DNA from 4 places in the Lysinibacillus sp. YS11 genome. Region 1 is predicted to be linked to each of the others. Evidence: riboswitches for the same ligand, from Rfam matches in the RefSeq annotation. Region 1 holds a riboswitch; each other region holds the start of a gene.
The links. A riboswitch is a leader RNA that binds a small molecule or an ion and turns the genes downstream of it on or off. The one in region 1 is predicted to bind thiamine pyrophosphate.
Positions count from the first base shown of each region.

Region 2: linked by a shared signal. The riboswitch ahead of LBYS11_RS11805 (ABC transporter substrate-binding protein) and the one ahead of thiC (phosphomethylpyrimidine synthase ThiC) in region 1 are both predicted to bind thiamine pyrophosphate.
Region 3: linked by a shared signal. The riboswitch ahead of thiT (energy-coupled thiamine transporter ThiT) and the one ahead of thiC (phosphomethylpyrimidine synthase ThiC) in region 1 are both predicted to bind thiamine pyrophosphate.
Region 4: linked by a shared signal. The riboswitch ahead of thiW (energy coupling factor transporter S component ThiW) and the one ahead of thiC (phosphomethylpyrimidine synthase ThiC) in region 1 are both predicted to bind thiamine pyrophosphate.

Region 1 is NZ_CP026007.1:259,163-263,593, reverse strand. It holds gene LBYS11_RS01240 (catalase) at 1-213, shown strand, start outside; gene thiC (phosphomethylpyrimidine synthase ThiC) at 337-2,115, opposite strand; TPP riboswitch at 2,256-2,370, opposite strand; gene LBYS11_RS01230 (AEC family transporter) at 2,431-3,360, opposite strand; gene LBYS11_RS01225 (methyl-accepting chemotaxis protein) at 3,471-4,431, opposite strand, start outside.
Region 2 is NZ_CP026007.1:2,389,107-2,393,537, forward strand. It holds gene LBYS11_RS11790 (ABC transporter ATP-binding protein) at 1-605, opposite strand, end outside; gene LBYS11_RS11795 (ABC transporter permease) at 580-1,353, opposite strand; gene LBYS11_RS11800 (thiamine-binding protein) at 1,353-1,643, opposite strand; gene LBYS11_RS11805 (ABC transporter substrate-binding protein) at 1,645-2,640, opposite strand; TPP riboswitch at 2,794-2,904, opposite strand; gene parC (DNA topoisomerase IV subunit A) at 3,013-4,431, opposite strand, start outside.
Region 3 is NZ_CP026007.1:3,923,210-3,927,640, forward strand. It holds gene LBYS11_RS19740 (polyphosphate kinase 2 family protein) at 1-495, opposite strand, end outside; gene LBYS11_RS19745 (hypothetical protein) at 695-1,465, shown strand; gene map (type I methionyl aminopeptidase) at 1,437-2,192, opposite strand; gene thiT (energy-coupled thiamine transporter ThiT) at 2,355-2,915, opposite strand; TPP riboswitch at 3,049-3,156, opposite strand; gene LBYS11_RS19760 (magnetosome magnetite crystal formation protein family) at 3,282-3,605, shown strand; gene LBYS11_RS24040 (hypothetical protein) at 3,661-3,783, shown strand; gene LBYS11_RS19765 (AAA family ATPase) at 3,824-4,431, opposite strand, start outside.
Region 4 is NZ_CP026007.1:858,097-862,527, reverse strand. It holds gene LBYS11_RS03935 (ABC transporter substrate-binding protein) at 1-298, shown strand, start outside; gene LBYS11_RS03930 (MFS transporter) at 789-1,985, shown strand; TPP riboswitch at 2,052-2,159, shown strand; gene thiW (energy coupling factor transporter S component ThiW) at 2,254-2,754, shown strand; gene LBYS11_RS03920 (VWA domain-containing protein) at 2,910-4,431, opposite strand, start outside.

The sequences.
Region 1 (4,431 bases):
TTCCGTCTATTGACTTCGGAAGAGCAGCAACGCTTATTTGAAAATACCGCGAACGATATGGCTTCTGTTGAAGAATTCATCAAACGCCGTCACATCCTTCACTGCTATCTAGCTGACCCAGCATATGGTGAAGGTGTCGCTAAAGCGATGGGTCTTTCCTTAGAAGGTATGGACCTTACAAATCCATATGTAAAACAACCAACAAACGTTTAATATTCCACTTTATTATTGATATCCAAATCCAACTTTCACTCCATGTGAATCCACTATTCACATGGAGTTTTTTTATTAAGAAAAGGCCTATGTCTATTTTTTTGACATAAGCCTTTTCTTTCATTATTGGTAAATTTGACTGCCTGCTTTTTTAAACTCCTCAGCCTTTTCTTTCATACCTTGATGGATCGCTTCAGTCGTATTCAAATCCTTATCTTTCGCATAATTACGAATATCCTGTGAAATTCTCATGCTACAGAATTTAGGCCCACACATAGAACAAAAGTGTGCTGTTTTTGCTCCCTCTGCTGGCAGTGTCTCATCATGATATTCCACTGCACGCTCGGGATCTAGTGACAGATTGAATTGATCACGCCAACGGAACTCAAAGCGCGCTTTAGACAGTGCATCGTCTCGTTGTTGTGCACCTGGATGACCTTTTGCTAAATCAGCAGCATGTGCAGCAATTTTATAAGTGATAACGCCCACACGAACGTCCTCGCGATTCGGTAAACCAAGATGCTCTTTCGGTGTCACATAACAAAGCATCGCTGTACCAAACCAGCCAATCATGGCTGCCCCAATGGCTGATGTAATGTGGTCATAACCTGGAGCAATATCTGTTGTGAGTGGTCCTAATGTATAGAAGGGAGCTTCCTTACAAACCTCTAATTGCTTGTCCATGTTTTCTTTAATCAAATGCATTGGTACATGACCTGGTCCCTCAACCATTACCTGAACATCATGCTGCCAAGCAATCTGTGTTAGCTCGCCTAGTGTTTCAAGCTCTGCAAATTGTGCCTCATCATTGGCATCTGCAATTGAGCCTGGGCGTAAACCATCACCTAAGGAAAAAGCAACATCATAGGCTTTCATAATTTCACAGATTTCCTCAAAGTGTGTATACAGGAAATTCTCTTGATGATGATATAAACACCACTGTGCCATTATAGAGCCACCTCGAGATACAATACCTGTCACACGATTTGCTGTTAGTGGTACATAGCGTAAAAGGACACCTGCATGAATGGTGAAGTAATCCACACCCTGCTCAGCTTGTTCAATGAGAGTATCACGATAAACCTCCCACGTTAAATCCTCTGCTACACCATTTACCTTTTCTAAAGCCTGATAAATTGGCACTGTTCCCACTGGCACTGCCGCATTTCGAATAATCCATTCTCTAGTTGTATGAATATGTTTACCAGTCGATAAATCCATAATATTATCTGCGCCCCATCGAGTTGCCCAGGTCATTTTCTCAACTTCTTCTGCAATGGAAGAAGATACAGCAGAATTCCCGATATTCGCATTGATCTTTACATGAAAATTACGCCCAATAATCATTGGCTCTGCCTCAGGGTGATTAATATTAGAAGGCATTATAGCACGCCCAGCTGCAATTTCTGAACGTACAAATTCAGGATCCATATTTTCACGAATCGCTACAAACTCCATTTCAGGCGTTATAATTCCCTTTCGTGCATAGTGAAGCTGTGTCACATTTTTACCTTTTTTAGCACGCAAAGGCTTTCTCGCCAACTCAGGGAAGACATTTTCTTGAATACGCGGGTCATCAACATGACGAAAGCCATTATCCTCCGGTTTAATGGAGCGTCCCTCATATGCTTCTACATCCCCTCGCTCTTGAATCCATGCATTTCGTAAGGCAGGTAAACCTTTCGTAATATCTACTTGGTAGGCTGGATCTGTATAGGGCCCACTCGTATCATATACTCGAATAGGAGCATTTTCTTCATTTCCAAAACTGCCTGTTGTCGGACTTAATGCAATTTCTCGCATAGGTACTAGAATATCTGGGCGTGATCCTTCCACATATACTTTTTTGCTTCCTTCAAAGCTGGACATAATGGTAATATTCTTTTCACTAATTGCTGACATGAGCTACTTCTCTCCCTTAAATTTATTTTGATATAAGGACCGATTCTAGCTCACCCCAACAATCCAAAAAATAAAGGCCGAATCCAAAATAATTATTTGGATCCGGCCACGAATGTAAAGGTCTATTGATTGCATACTCTGCAATAGCTTCTTAACTTTCCCACGCTGGTATGAGCCAGATCAGGTCCAAAGGGTCAAGAAACTTCGTAGCGTTTCCCTCTCAGCCTGACTCATCAGACTCCCCTAGTTAATACTATTTAGTTTGATGCTAGTGTAGCAGATAATACTAAGAGATGGAAGTTATTTTTTATCTTACTAGGTAAATAATACTTCTGCAAAATAGATCACAATGGTTACAGTTATACAGCTTACAATGGTTGAAAATAAAACAGCTTGCGCGGCTGTTGCTGATTCTACATCATATTCCAATGCTAGACTAGAACTATTGCGGGATGTTGGAAAAGCACTAGCTATAAACAGTGATTGTGCGACGACTCCATCTAATCCCAATATATAAATAATGGCCAATGCAACAGATGGTCCAATAATTAATCGCGTAAAACAGCTGATAAAGACGGTTTTATTAAACATTGATTTCATCTCTAATTGTGATAATTGCGCACCTAAAGTAATTAGAGCCACAGCAATAAATCCATCTGCCACATGTTCTACTGGTATTTTGATAAACTGTGGAATACCGATATCAAAATAATTCATAGCGACACCTATAATCAGCGCATGAATAATAGGCATTTTAAAGAAATCCTTGATGATTGTCATACCTGACTTTGTAGAAGAAATTAAATTGTATAAACCATATGTATACGTAGTCATATTTTGAAAGATTACGAGCATGACCTGAATGGCTACTCCAATAGGTTGCGTGGCAAATATCATTTGAGCCACTGGAATACCGTAATTACCCGAGTTAATGAGCACAACACTATTTTTAAAGACAGCTGCCTCTGTTCTAGCTAAACCTAACCCTTTTGCCATAAAGTGACTGAGTATCATTTGACTACCGATAAAGAGTACAATAAATAATCCGACCTCTCCCAGTACAGTTAATTCCACATGTGTTTCATATAAATTTACAAAAACAGCTGCTGGCATAAAGCAATATGTAATAAGCTGAGACAATGCTTTTAAATTAAAGCGAAATTTCTTTTGTAGTATAGCGCCTATTACAAGTAACACTAAAATAGGTACAACAATTTGAAAGAAAATCATTCCGAGATACATCATATCAATGTCCCCCTTCCAGTGTTAATAGTAGTGTTGAATTCCTTCTAGGTCAATTTCTCCGGCTTTCACCATAAAGAAGACTGCCTCTATATTGAAGGCAGCCTTTCTTTTTAAGCAAGCTTAAATCGGTTTACAACTTCTTGTAGCTCGTTTGAAATATCGTTCATATTTTGAATAGACTCTGCTACTTTTTGTAATTCTACTTGTTGATCCATTGCAGAAGCACTTACTTGTTCCGCAGAGGCTGCTGTTTGCTCTGAAATAGCCGAAATACTTTGGATAGCCATGATTGCCTGATTTTTATGCTCTAACATGCTAGATAGTTTATTCATTAAATCACTAATAGAATTTGCAATTGAACCCGACAAATCACTGCTATCTTTAAATGCTAGTTGCGTGCTTTGTACGGACTCATTTTGAGATTGCATTAAATCTGCATTAGATGCAATCACAGCAACCGTCTGCTGAGAATTTTCAAGAATACTTTCTACTGTACTCTTAATAATTTCTGTTTCATTCTTAGATTGTTCTGCTAGCTTTCTAACTTCCTCTGCAACTACAGCAAATCCTTTACCATGTTCACCAGCACGTGCAGCCTCAATACTTGCATTTAAAGCTAGCAGATTAGTCTGCTCGGTAATGCTTTGAATCGAAGCAATAATCTGATTAATATTGGCAATATTAGAAGCTAATGATTCCATTTGCTGCTGGATACGCCCATTCATTTCATTTGTCTCCATATTACGTTCTCTTAAACTTTCAACCTCATGCAATCCTTTTTCCGTTGTTACACCTGTTTTATGAGATAGCTCATCCATTTCATTAGAAAGAGCCGTAATAGCATCAATCTGATCTGATAAATCCATCATTCGATAATTTGTTTCTTCTGTATCCTCTGATTGCTTCGAAGCTCCTTGTGCAATCTCGTTGATAGCTACAGAAACCTCCTGACTAGAAGCAACTACCTCATTAAATGCCTCATTTACCTGATTAGAAGATTGGTTCAATAACCTCGTGGAATTTAGTACAGTTTGAATCGCACTATTGGTTTTATCTAACATATTATTATAG
Region 2 (4,431 bases), 2.1 Mb from region 1:
CGTTTGGTTAAAACAAGTATGCGATCTGCTAAAAAGAGAGCTTCCTCAATACTATGTGTAACAAATAGAATGGATTTGCGGTACTCTTCCCAGATAGATAAAAGCCATGCTTGCATTTCCAGTCGAGTAAATTCATCCAACGCAGAAAATGGTTCGTCTAAGCATAAAATCGGCTTATCACTGACCATTGCTCGAATAAAGGACACACGCTGCTGCATGCCTCCAGACAGTTCGTTCGGGTAGGCATGGATAAAAGAGGCAAGACCAACCTTTTCTAACCATTCCTTGGCACGTTCAACATTTGGTTTATGTTGTAATTCCTCTACAAGCGTGACATTTTCTACTATTGTACGCCAGGGTAATAGACATGGCTGCTGTGGCATATAGCCAATCGTTCCTTTTTTTTGTTGGATATCCTCTCCATTTAATAAAATGGCTCCTTGGTCAATTGGCGAAACACCACCAATTAATTGAAAAAGTGTACTTTTACCACTGCCTGAAGGACCAACGATGGCCACAAACTCTCCATCCTTGACGTCAAAAGAAAGTTGATCAAGGACTTTGAGCGCATCGAAGGATTTAGCGATGTTTTGAATGCTGAGCATGATAGCCTCTTCCCTTCACCATGAATTTTTCAATTAAACGAATACCACTAAACAATAGTAAGCTCAAGAGAACAATCGCAAAAATTGCCACAAATACGCGATCCGTACGGAAGGAGGATTGGGCTAGGGTCATGTAAACACCAATACCCTTTTTTGCACCAAGCCACTCCGCAATCACAGCCCCCATCACACTATATGTAGCCGCAATTTTAATGCCTGAAAAAATAGCGGGATAGGCATAAGGCCATTCCAGCTTCCAAAAGGTTTGTGCCCTTGTAGCACCAACCATGGCAAAATAATGCTTTAATTCTGGAGCAGTTTGTCTAAATCCATCCATCGCTGCAATGACAATCGGGAAAAAGCACACAAGACAGATAATGATAAGCTTCGGTAATAAGCCAAAGCCAAACCAAATAATAAGGAGCGGTGCCAAGACTAGAATAGGAACATTCTGCGACATAATAAGAATTGGATAAAACAGTTCTCGAATAAATGTAAATCGATGCAACACTATTGCCACCGTTAGCCCACAAGCGATGCCAATGGCTAATCCTAGTAGAGCTAATTGTACTGTAGCGAATGCATGTGGTAGAAAGGTTTGATACGACTGGATGGCTTCTGACAAAATACTACTTGGTGTGGGTACTAACCAATGAGGAACTTCAGCAAACCGCACGATTAGTTCCCATATGAACAAGAGGAAGGCGATAAAAATTATCGTCCTTCCCTTCTGTAATGCACGTTTCATTACTGATATTTCTCCGTTAATGTATCCATCGTAATACCCGTTGGCTGATATAAAATTTTCACTTGTGTAATGACATTAATGGCACCAAGTTCGATCATCTTCTCATTCATTTTTTCAATGATTTGGAGCAATGTTGAAAGCTCACCCTCCATCGTTGTTTCCAATGGATGTACCTCATATTTCACCCCAGAAGCATCGATCACCGCAATTGCTGCATCGACATATGGTATAACATCTTCATATTTCTCTGTCTTCGGAATGATTTGTACACTGATTAATGAATTTGCCATCTTATTTGGCCTCCTTTTTAGGTAAGAAATCATTAGTAAAGGCTTTTTTCGCATCAAATTCGCCCTCTAATACTTGATTGCTAGACATCCATTTCGCGTAATTTTCCCACACAGAAAGCTTTTGCTCTCCCCATTGCTTGGCATCATCCTGATATTTATCAGCCAGCCATTCCTGACTTTTATGCACTAACGCTTTATCTAAATCAGGGGCCGCTTCGATTAAAATATCAGCCGCTTCACTTGGGTTTTCAATTGCGTATTCATAGCCCTTCGATGCAGCTGCCACAAAGGCTTTGACTACATCCGGGTTGTCCTGTATCATTTTTTCATTTGTAGCTAAAACTGGCGTATAATAATCCAATTGATCACTATAATCTGTAAGATATAGCATATTAATCTTTTCCCCACGCAGCTCAGCCTCAATCCCAGTCCATGCATAATAAATCCAAGCAAAATCTATATCTTTTTCCATCATTGTGAAGAAATCTAAATCCCCTGCATTGACGATATCTAGCTTATTAATATCTGCCTTTTCTTTTTGCATGAGTGATTGTAAAACGGCTTGCTCTAATGGTGCGCCCCAACCACCATAGGTTTTACCTTCAAAATCCTTTGGTGATGTAATGCCCTTCGAAGCAATAGAAGCAAAGCCAGATGTATTATGCTGTATAATTGCTGCGATGGAGACCAGCGGCACATCTTGGACTCGTGCCTGTGTTATGCCTTCCTGATAGCTCACGCCAAAATCCGCCTTTCCAGAAGCAACAAGCTGATCTGCGCCCGCCTCACCAGGCATAATAATATCAACATCTAAACCCTGTTCCTCAAAATAACCGAGTTTTTTGGCAACATATAGTCCTGTATGATTTGTATTCGGCGTCCAATCCAGTACCACAGACACCTTTTTCAGCTTGTCTGCAGCCTGCTTGTCATCCTTGTCACTACAGCCTACTAATGTCAATAGTGCTGCCAATAAAATAAAAAACCATTTTTTCATGCGAAAGCCTCCCAGTTTGTAATATGAAAGTGTTCATGAATGAATGTTGTCACCAGAAGAAAGCGTATACAATGTTGGCAAGCTGTTGCTTGAAAACATAAAAAAACGCCTAGGATTCCTCCCAGACGTATTGCAATCAATCTTCAAAACTTTGCTTTTTGAATAGATGTTCCCTACGCTGGTACGAGCCAAATCAGGTTCAAAGGGTCAGCGTCTACCGGACACAATCTCAGCTAGCAATTACTAGCCCCCCTACATTCTTTCGCTATGAACTTTTCGATGATTATTATACCCATAGTTTCACTTAAATGACAAGGTGCTATTTTTGAATAGAGCTTAAAGCCCAGCGCTCCTAAGAGGCTGGGCATGCTTTTAGCTTGGTTTCTGTTCTTTTTTGGCTGTTACAACATGAGAAATTGCTCCATCTGTTGCAATATCCACTTTAAATGAACCATTGGAATGGCGATCCGCACGAGACAATGCTTGTACGTCAATCATCTCTTGAACACCTTTTTCAGTTTCAATCACAACCTGCTCCTCGTCTGTTGCTTGAACAACTGCCACAATTCGGTGAGGGTTTGCTTTTAACTCTGTTAATACTTTTAGTCCACGTTTTGCACGACTTGCTACTTCAACTTCAGCGACATTCATTTTCTTCACGGCCCCACGCTGTGTCACAATCACTACATAGTGGGTAACATCAGGCTGTAATACATTGACTCCAACTAAGGCTTCTCCATCTTTTAGTGTGATCCCTTTCACACCACCTGTTTTCACACCTGTCACAGGTAGTTCCTCCATTGGGAAACGAATCGCATAGGCTGTATCCGTTGTGAGCATCAGCTCCACGTCATCTGTTACAAATGATGCATAGATCATCGCATCACCAGCCTTGACATTCATCGTTTTAATTGGCTTTGAATAACGCGTTACCGCATAGTCTGCGAGTGGTGAGCGCTTAATTTGGCCATCTTTTGTGGCTGTGAAGACATACGTATTTGGTTGGTCAAATGTTTCGAAACCATAAACCGCAATAATCGATTCATCTTCCCCTGTTGGTACAATACTTGAAATATGCTGGCCGAGATCCTTCCAGCGTATATCAGGCAGCTCATGAACAGGCTGATAAATATAATTGCCTCGATTTGTGAAAAGCAGTAGATGGTGCTGTGTATTTAAGTTTGCTTCATACAATAAATAATCTGAATCCTTCATGGCAAAATCTTGCCCGTTTGAAGCGGCATGAGAACGTGTGGATGTACGTTTAATATAACCATCCTTCGTTACTGTTACGACAACCTCTTCACTTGGCACAAGGACATCCAATGTAATTTTAATTTCTTCAATTTCTTGCTCAATCTTCGAGCGGCGAGGCTCTGTAAAGCGTTTCTTAATATCTAGCAACTCTTGTTTAATAACACGCACAAGCTTAGCCTCACTTTGCAGAATCCCCTCTAGCTTCGCAATTAGCTTATTTAACTCGTCCTGTTCCTGACGAAGCTCTGTAATATCCGTATTCGTTAAACGATATAATTGCAGGCTTACAATGGCCTCTGCCTGTACCTCTGTAAAATCAAACTTTGCTTGTAAATTAAGCTTCGCATCCTTCTTATCATTTGAAGAACGAATCGTCGCAATGACTTCATCTAAAATGGAAAGGGCTTTAATTAATCCATCTACAATATGGGAACGATCCTTTGCCTTTTGCAAATCATAAATAGAACGGTTTGTTACCACTTCTTTTTGATGGGCAATATACGCATCTAGCAATAATGGCAATGTCATCATCGT
Region 3 (4,431 bases), 920 kb from region 1:
AAAGCGTTTTAATTGCTCCTCATCTGAAACATGAAGCCAGAACTTAATAATTATGTAATCTCCTGCAGTTAAAATCTTCTCGAAATTATTAATTTCTTCATAAGCACGAGACCATTCATCCTTTGTTGCGAATCCTTCGATGCGTTCTACTAGTACGCGGCCATACCACGAGCGATCAAAAATAGCGATTTGCCCATGTTGAGGCAATTTTCTCCAAAATCGTTGTAAATAATTGTAGCGTAATTCATGAGCTTGAGGAGCAGAAATAGGATGTACAACATAACCGCGGGGATCGACACGTTCGATTAATCGTTTAATAGCGCCACCTTTACCAGCTGCATCCATTCCTTCAAATACCAAGATCAAGCCAATCTTGTTTTTTAATAAAAATTGTTGTGCGTTCAACATTTCATATTGGAGTACTTTTAATTTCTTTTTATACATCTTTTTGTCTAGTTCAACAGTTAGATCTAGATTTTTCAAATTTTGTGTCATGAAACTTCACTCCTTTTATTTGGCTATTCTTATTGTACTAAAGAAATATATGGATGCCTATCAGACATGGTAAATTGTAGGTATTAATAGTAAAACAACACGATACATTGTTGGAAATTTCCGTTATAATAAAAAAAGTGACAGTACTATACTTATTTGTCTTTTCCCTATACAATCTAACACGAAGGGAGAGGAAAACATGCCTCGGTTTATCTTGATGACAATCTCTTATCTTGTCTCAATCATCCTAACCTTTTCATCCTTTTTCGTGAACATCAACGGTCAATCTTCGCTAGAAATCGCTAATCGTTTTTCTGTTGTATTTGCACCAGTTAGTGTAAGTCATGTAATTTGGATTATCATTTATTTTTTACTCGGTTATTGGTTAGTTATGAACATGAAAAAGACAACTTTGAAACAGTCTGCGCTTTTTAGTTGCATAAATATATTACAAGCATTGACGATATATGTCTGGCACCATGAGTTATTTATTGTTTCTCTTGGCATTACATTACTCTTAGTCTTGTATTTGTTTATGTTGTATAATACGTACCCTCTTCAGGACAAATCCTTGTTTGGTCGTATTCCTTTCTCTATTTATTTAGCATGGATGACATTTATTTTTATCACAAATACAAGCTTTACGTTAACGGCTTATGGTTGGAACGGCTTTGGTCTTAGTACGCCTCTTTGGGCAGTGATTTTACTTACTTTAGGAGGAGCCATTGCGCTACATATCCGTTTCCATCACTTTGATGTTGTGTATCCAAGTGTTTTTATTTGGGCTTATATTGGAATCGCCATACATAATGGTTTTGATGAGCTACTTGTCACTACAGCTGCTTTATTTTTATGCGGTGTTCTCTTTGTTGGCATTTTATTTATTAAAAAAATCCTGCCTACCAAAAATAAATTGGTTAGCAGGATTTTTTCATTACATCCTATTCTTCGTCTAATGACGTTAAGATAATTGGTTTATCTTTTGTTACAATGACTGAATGTTCGATTTGAGCTACAAGTGATTTATCAGGCGTCACGAATGTCCAGCCATCACCTGCTTCTACGATATGCTCTGCCTTTGCTGAGATAAATGGCTCAACCGCAAGGACCATACCTTCTTTCATAATAGTAGTATCCCATGCATCGTAATAATTTAAAATATGGTTTGGTTCATCATGTAAAGATTGACCTAAGCCATGACCTGTTAAATTCATAATAACAGTTAACCCATTAGCATTTGCCTCGCGTTCAACAGCTTTACCAATTTGATTTAATTTAGATCCAGCCTTTACCTTTGTCATTGCTCGATCAAAGGCACTTTTAGCAACACGGCAAAGCTTTTCTTTGTCCTCATAGCCATCACCCACAACAAATGAAATACCTGTGTCAGCAAAATAGCCATTTAAAGAGCCTGAAACATCAATATTTACGATATCTCCCTCTTGAATAACACGCTTTCCTGGAATACCATGTGCTACTTCTTCATTGACGCTAATACATGTATACCCTGGAAAATCATATTCTCCCTTTGGTCCTGAAATAGCGCCAGCCTCTGCAAACATGCGACCAGCAATTTCATCAAGCTCAAGTGTTGTAACACCTGGTTTTGTAGCAGCTTTCATTGCTTCGCGAATTTCAGCACAAATGCGTCCTATTTTTTTAAAAGCTTCAATCTCTTCTTGCGTTTTTACAATCATGTATAACGTCCCTTTCATCTAATATCTATTCTTTAATATAACATAACTTTTTATGCGTATAACGATAAACGCTTTAAATATTGTATGCTTTCCTACTTTGCAAAGTGCTAAAAGAGTTATTCACGACAAAAAAGTCCCTCCACGCCTGTGAAGGGACTAGCATTAAGCTTTTCTTTGCATTAATTGGGGAGCGGCTGTGAATAAAAGAACACCAACGACAGCCGTTAAAATGGTTGCTGGTAGCATATATGTACCATTGTAGATGATGGAATAGATCCATGCATTCTGGTCACCCGCATATTCGGCAAAAAATACAGCACCAGCAATTGTATGTGCTGTGTATCGTAAGAAGCCTGCGAAAACGGTACCTATGATTATATAAAGTGCCATTTTTGTTTTGTTCATATGTTTAGCAGCGTCTAATACTGGTCCACGTACAACCGCCGCTAATCCTACAACAGTAAAAGCAACGCCATAATCTAGTAATCCTTGTAGCCAGTGCACGATATAAGAACCAAACATTGTTTGCATAACACCCACAAGTAGTCCCGTAGTAAGACCAGCTACTAAGCCCCAGCGAAATGCTATTAACATAATCGGTACCATAACAAGACTAACTGAGCCGCCTTGTGCCCATACTTTAAAGGAAACCTGATCCAGTACGAGACCTATCGCTGCAAAAATCGCAATCTCCACTAGCATTAATAGTCTTTTTTTGTCCATACATATTCTCTCCTTTGTTCCGATGTAGGATACAAGAGCAGGAATAGAAAAGCGCTGATATGTCTCTTTCTGACACCTTTTTCCTTTAAGGAGGAAAAAACGATGTCAGGACAGAGCCTCACATCGTACAAGTGTCGGTTTCTATCCACATCCCTACGCAAGCGTTAACTTACAGGTTCGAAGAGTCAAGGCATTACGTGCCCAGTCTCAGCTGACATCATCAGCTCCCCTTGTGGTCGTTACATCTGAATTTATTTGAACACTCTCATTGTACGCAAAGGATTGAAAGATTACAACCTTCCATACATCATTTTTTTGAAACTTTGCTGTTTTTCATGCGTAAATATTTAAAAAGGAGGTACAACTATGGAGAATCAAAAAATTTTAGCTGCCTTTAGTTATCTTAGTATTTTCTTCGCCCCTTTTATCGTTCCATTAATTGTATATTTCGTGACAAAAGATAGTGATGTAAAAAAACATTCGATTCGTGCACTTGTCTCTCATTTAGTTCCTTTTGTTTTTGGCATCCTGTTCTTTATTGTCTTTGTTTTTTCCACATTTAGTATAGATCCAACCTCCAGTAATAATACAGTGATGATTATTTGGTTTGCTTCATTCGCCATCTATGCTCTCGTCTCACTAGGTATTGTGATTTGGAATATAATTCAGGCTGTTCGTGTTATCCGTTAATGTTTTATTTTTAAGTGAAACAGGAAGTAGTAATTGTAAAAGGAGCTGTTTTGGGATGAAAGTATCAAACGTTGTAAAAACTGCCGTTAAGTTAGCACCTATTGTTATTCCTATCGTCAAAAAAGTAATGGCTGCAAAAAAAGGCACAACGCCTACAACCACAACCCGAAAAAAATAAAACGAAGGCGTATTCCTTTTAAAGGAAATACGCCTTCGTTTTATTTCACTTCAAAATGGGTTTGACTATGGCCATTTAATGTTTTTTCCACATGTAAAACTGCTGGCATCGCGGATTTCAATTCAGGTACATGCGAAATAACGCCAATCATACGACCAGAATCCTGCAAATCAATTAATGTATCGATTGCTTTATTTAGTGATTCCTCATCGAGCGAGCCAAAGCCCTCATCAATAAACATCGTTTCAATATGAATATTACCTTGGTAGCTTTGAATCACATCTGCCATCCCCAATGCAAGGCTCAACGAAGCATTAAACTTTTCGCCACCTGATAAAGTTTTGACATCTCGTAATTGATCTGTATAAGCATCATAAACATCAAGACCAAGGCCACTTTGCTTCGCATGCTTTTCTAATCTATCTGAACGTCTAAGCTCAAATTGACCGTTTGATAAATGATACAGACGTATATTGGCAGCTTCTGTAATTTGATCTAAGTAGTTAATTTGTATATAACGCTCAAAGGATAGCTTTTTCGAGTTTTGTCCATTTAATAATCCATAAAGCTCCTTTACTCGCCCTGCTTCTTGTTCAAGTAAATGAAGCTCTTTCGCTATTTCTTCCACCTTTTTACTAAAGCCTTGGC
Region 4 (4,431 bases), 600 kb from region 1:
AAACTTATGGTTTGATAATATGGTCATCCCAAAAACATCGAAAAATATTGATGGTGCCCACACCTTTATTAACTTCATGCTAAGTGCTGAATCAGGTGCTCAAAATGCTGATTTTGTAGGCTATTCTACTCCTAATATTGCCGCTATGGACTTAATGGACGAAGAAGTTGTTTCTGACGAACGCTACTATCCTTCTGAAGAACAACGTGATACATTAGAGGTCTACAAAAATTTAGGACCTGATTATTTAGGGAAATACAACGAATTATTTTTAGAATTTAAAATGAGTATCAGATAATTAAACTAGCGAATTGGTTTTCACACCAATTCGCTAGTTTTTTTCTCTGCTTGTCTAACTGTTTATTAAACTAAGAACATTTTCAATCGACTATTTGCATTATTATATTTATAAAATATTTTATCTAAATTTTAATAGATTCTCACATTAGTGTACTTTTGATAGTCCATAACTTCTAACGCTCAACATCGCTACAATTTATAGCCATGCTTTATGCCATTACAGACAGACTCTCCAAATTTTTAATCTCCCTTTATAAGAGAAGTCCCTCAATTGTTGTTGCTTTACTAATTTATCCTCCCATAGCTTCTTTTCCCTCAACTTTTATGACTAAAATGTATTATTTCATCATGCATAGGTGCGTGGATAAAAACTTTTGTGGAAAACCATTCTAAATATAGAACCAGTACTATAATCTTAACTATTAGCCAAGCAATAATTCTTTATGATAGACTGTACTATATTTGATTACAAAAAGGGGGTTCATTCGATGACCCAGCAGAAGTCCAATAAGGCGGCTTTGTATATTTTAATGTTTAATATGTTTATCGCAATGGGGAGTATTGGCATTATTATTCCTGTCATGCCAGAGTATTTAAAAATATTTGGTGCAGCAGGACAAGTTCTAGGTATGCTAATCGCAACGTTCGCCTTAGCTCAATTCGTATTTTCTCCTATTGCTGGGAATCTTTCAGATCAGTACGGACGAAAAAATTTAATTATTTTCGGTCTTATCGTAACAGGTCTTGCACAAATCGGATTTGGCCTTGCTACAGATGTATGGATGCTCTTTTTAGCACGATTTTTAGGTGGTCTAGGTTCCGCATTTGTTGCACCTCCTATTATGGCTTTTGTCGCTGACGTCACAACCTATGAAGAACGTGGGAAAGGTATGGGGATGTTGGGTGCCGCTATGTCTCTTGGCTTTATGATTGGACCTGGTATTGGTGGCTTTTTAGCAAAGGTAAGCTTACATTTCCCATTTTTCACAGCTGGAGCTGCAGCCATTTTAGCATCTATTTTATCTTACTTTTTATTACCTTCTACCAAACCAAACACTGCTCAACAGAAACAAAAGCAAGACAATCTGGCGAAGCAAATGGCTCGTTCCATACATATGCCTTATTTTGTTATGCTCATAATTATGCTGGTGTTCTCGTTTGGAATTGCAAATTTCCAAACGACATTGTCATTATTTGTGACAGAAAAGTTTAATTACACACCTGTAGATATAGCGATTATATTAGTTGTTGGTGGTGCTTTTGGAGTAGTAGTACAAATGTTTATTATTACACCACTGTTCAATCGTTATGGTGAAATGAAAGTAGTACTAGTAAATTTATTTATTGCATCCGTTGCTATTTTCTTAATATTATTTGTTTCTGGCTTTGCCCTTATTTTAGTTGTAGCAACAATTTTCTCTACAGCAACGACATTAATTCGTCCAGCTGTTAATACACTCATCTCAAAGCTTGCAGAGAAAGAGCAGGGATTTGCTGCGGGCTTGAATAATGCCTATATGAGCCTCGGAAATATGATTGGACCCGCTTTGGCAGGTTTATTATTTGACTGGAATATGAATAGCCCATATATTTTCGGTTCTATCATATTATTAGCCTGTTTCTTCCTTGCGCTCATCTGGACAGTGAAAAAAGCACCTCATTTAATGCATCCCGATACAAAATAGTCTGAAAAATCATTGACTATTTTTAGCAGTATGTTACATTATTGTTGATTCACAAAATTGAATGATTTTAACCACTAGGGGAGTCTTTAAAAGGCTGAGACGTATATGGTAATATACGGACCCTTTGAACCTGATCTAGTTCACACTAGCGGAGGGAAGTGGCGCTACTTGCTGTTGTCACTATATACACGCAAGGCCGCTTCCTATTGTTTAAAGGGGGTGGCCTTTTTATTTTTCCTCACGAACTTTACCAAAAGGAGTGAACTTTATGTCAATTCGTAAATTAACAGTCATGGCTTTATTAGTAGCCGTTGCTGTTGCAGGCTCTACTTTCGTATCCATCCCAACAGGAATCGCACGTGCTTACCCAGTTCAGCATGCTATTAATGTGATAGGAGCCATTATACTTGGACCCGTACCAACAGTTATAGTTGCCTTTGTCACTGCCATCATTCGTATCCTTACTGGAACAGGCTCTCTACTAGCTATCCCTGGTAGTATCATCGGTGCGTTCTGTGCTGCCCTTGCCTATAAATATAGCAATAAAATGTGGTTAGCTGGTATCGGAGAAGTTATCGGAACGGGCATTCTGGCTTCACTTATTGCCGTCCCTTATGCAAAATTATTCATGGGAACATCTGTAGCAGCATTCTTCTTCCTACCAGCCTTTTTAACATCAAGTACGATCGGTGCTATTTTAGGTGTAATGGTTGCGAGTAGCTTGCGTAAAACAGAGCTAGTAAAGAGGTTTAATTCTTCTCTTTATTGAGAGAGATTGAATTATGAGCATTCATTGAGCTGGGGTAGTCCAATTTGGATCGCTTTTCTTCTCATTTACCCTCTTTACAAAGGGGATAACTCTTTATTTCATGCAATATAAAAAAGCAGTGCAAAACTATTCGAGTTTGCACTGCTTCCTCTATTTTAAGATCGTTTTTTCATGCCTTTTAACAACTGTGCTACATTTGTGTCTTCTGCTTCTATAGTTTTTTCCTCAACCAGCGGCTCTTTTTTCTTCGCATTCGTTAGGAAATTCCAACCAAAACGTCTTATGGTAATATCAATAAAGAAAAGAAGCATACTCGCTAAGAGTAGCCATGTGGCAATATTTTGCCGATCTGCTCCTTTTGTCGTAAAGTCACGGAAGACATCTTGTGGTTCCTTTAAAACAGTGCCTCCTGTTCGTTGAGTTAACTCTTCTATCAGTTGGTTATTTACAGGGAGTAGTTCGTATTCAGCACTATAAGGAACACTTAGCCCTGCCTGATAAATGGCCTGCTTTTCATCTGCTATACGGAAGAAAATTAATCCAGGTTCAGCTTGTACTACAGCTCGAACTTGAGATGCGGAAATGGTTTCAAGTTGTGTTTCTAGCTCCTCCCCTGCTTCATTTACCGCTACAATATCTAAAAATGCGGCTTCATTTGTAGGGTCTGTAATCATAAAGGAACCATCTGCTTCCAATCTTACATCATAGGCTACATCATTGTAGCTTGGTAGCATTTGAGAAATAAGTGTTTGCCAAAATGCTCCCCAATTCTGCCATCTTGCCCAATCTCCAGTCCATTTACCCGTTGAATCAGATGTAAAGGCAAATGTTTTACCAAGACCATATTGCCACTGCGCTAACACAGGATCTTCTTTCTCGCTTTCTGCTACAACAGTAGCCCCCTGTTTTGCCGTTGTCCCAATATATGCATTCATTTGTGGGACACCATTAGCAAACAGTGAGTTCCATCCTGCTGCATTATAAATTGCCGGATAGAATGGATTGTCCTCAATATAGGTGCGGGAAATCATAGCTGTTTCCCGAGATAAAATAGAAGGAATGGTTTGCTCATCTATCACATCATAGAAACGTCCACTGCCCATGTCACTAAGCGCTTCTAATAAGTTCGCATCGGCATCTTGTCCAATCGCTACTGTCGATAAGGTTATACCCTCTTCTTTCCCTTCACCAATTAAATCCTCATAGTTCCCTGCCTGTGACTGCCCATCTGTTAAGAGGATAATATGCTTACGTTGGAGCTTTAAATCAGCAAGGTTCTCGTAGGCTTTAGCTAATGAACTATAGATTTCTGTTCCCCCACCAGGTGTTACTGATAAAATAGTATCCACAGCCTCTTCTTTACTGTTAAGAGGCCCTGTCTCTATAATCTCCCAAGGACGATCATCAAAGGCGATGAATCCTAATGTATCCTCATCTCGCAACATCTCAACAGAACGTGCCGCTGCTTCCTTAGCAAGCTCAAGCTTCGAGCCTTGCATACTGCCAGAACGGTCAAGTACAATCACTAATCCTAAGGAAGGTAATTGCTCTTTGCCCTTAATTTCCATTTCCACTGGCAATAAGGTTTCAAACGGTGTTTTAAAATAGCCGCCTAGACCAAAACTATTTTCTCCACCCACCATTGTAAAACCAACTCCAAAGTTTTTGACTGCTTGC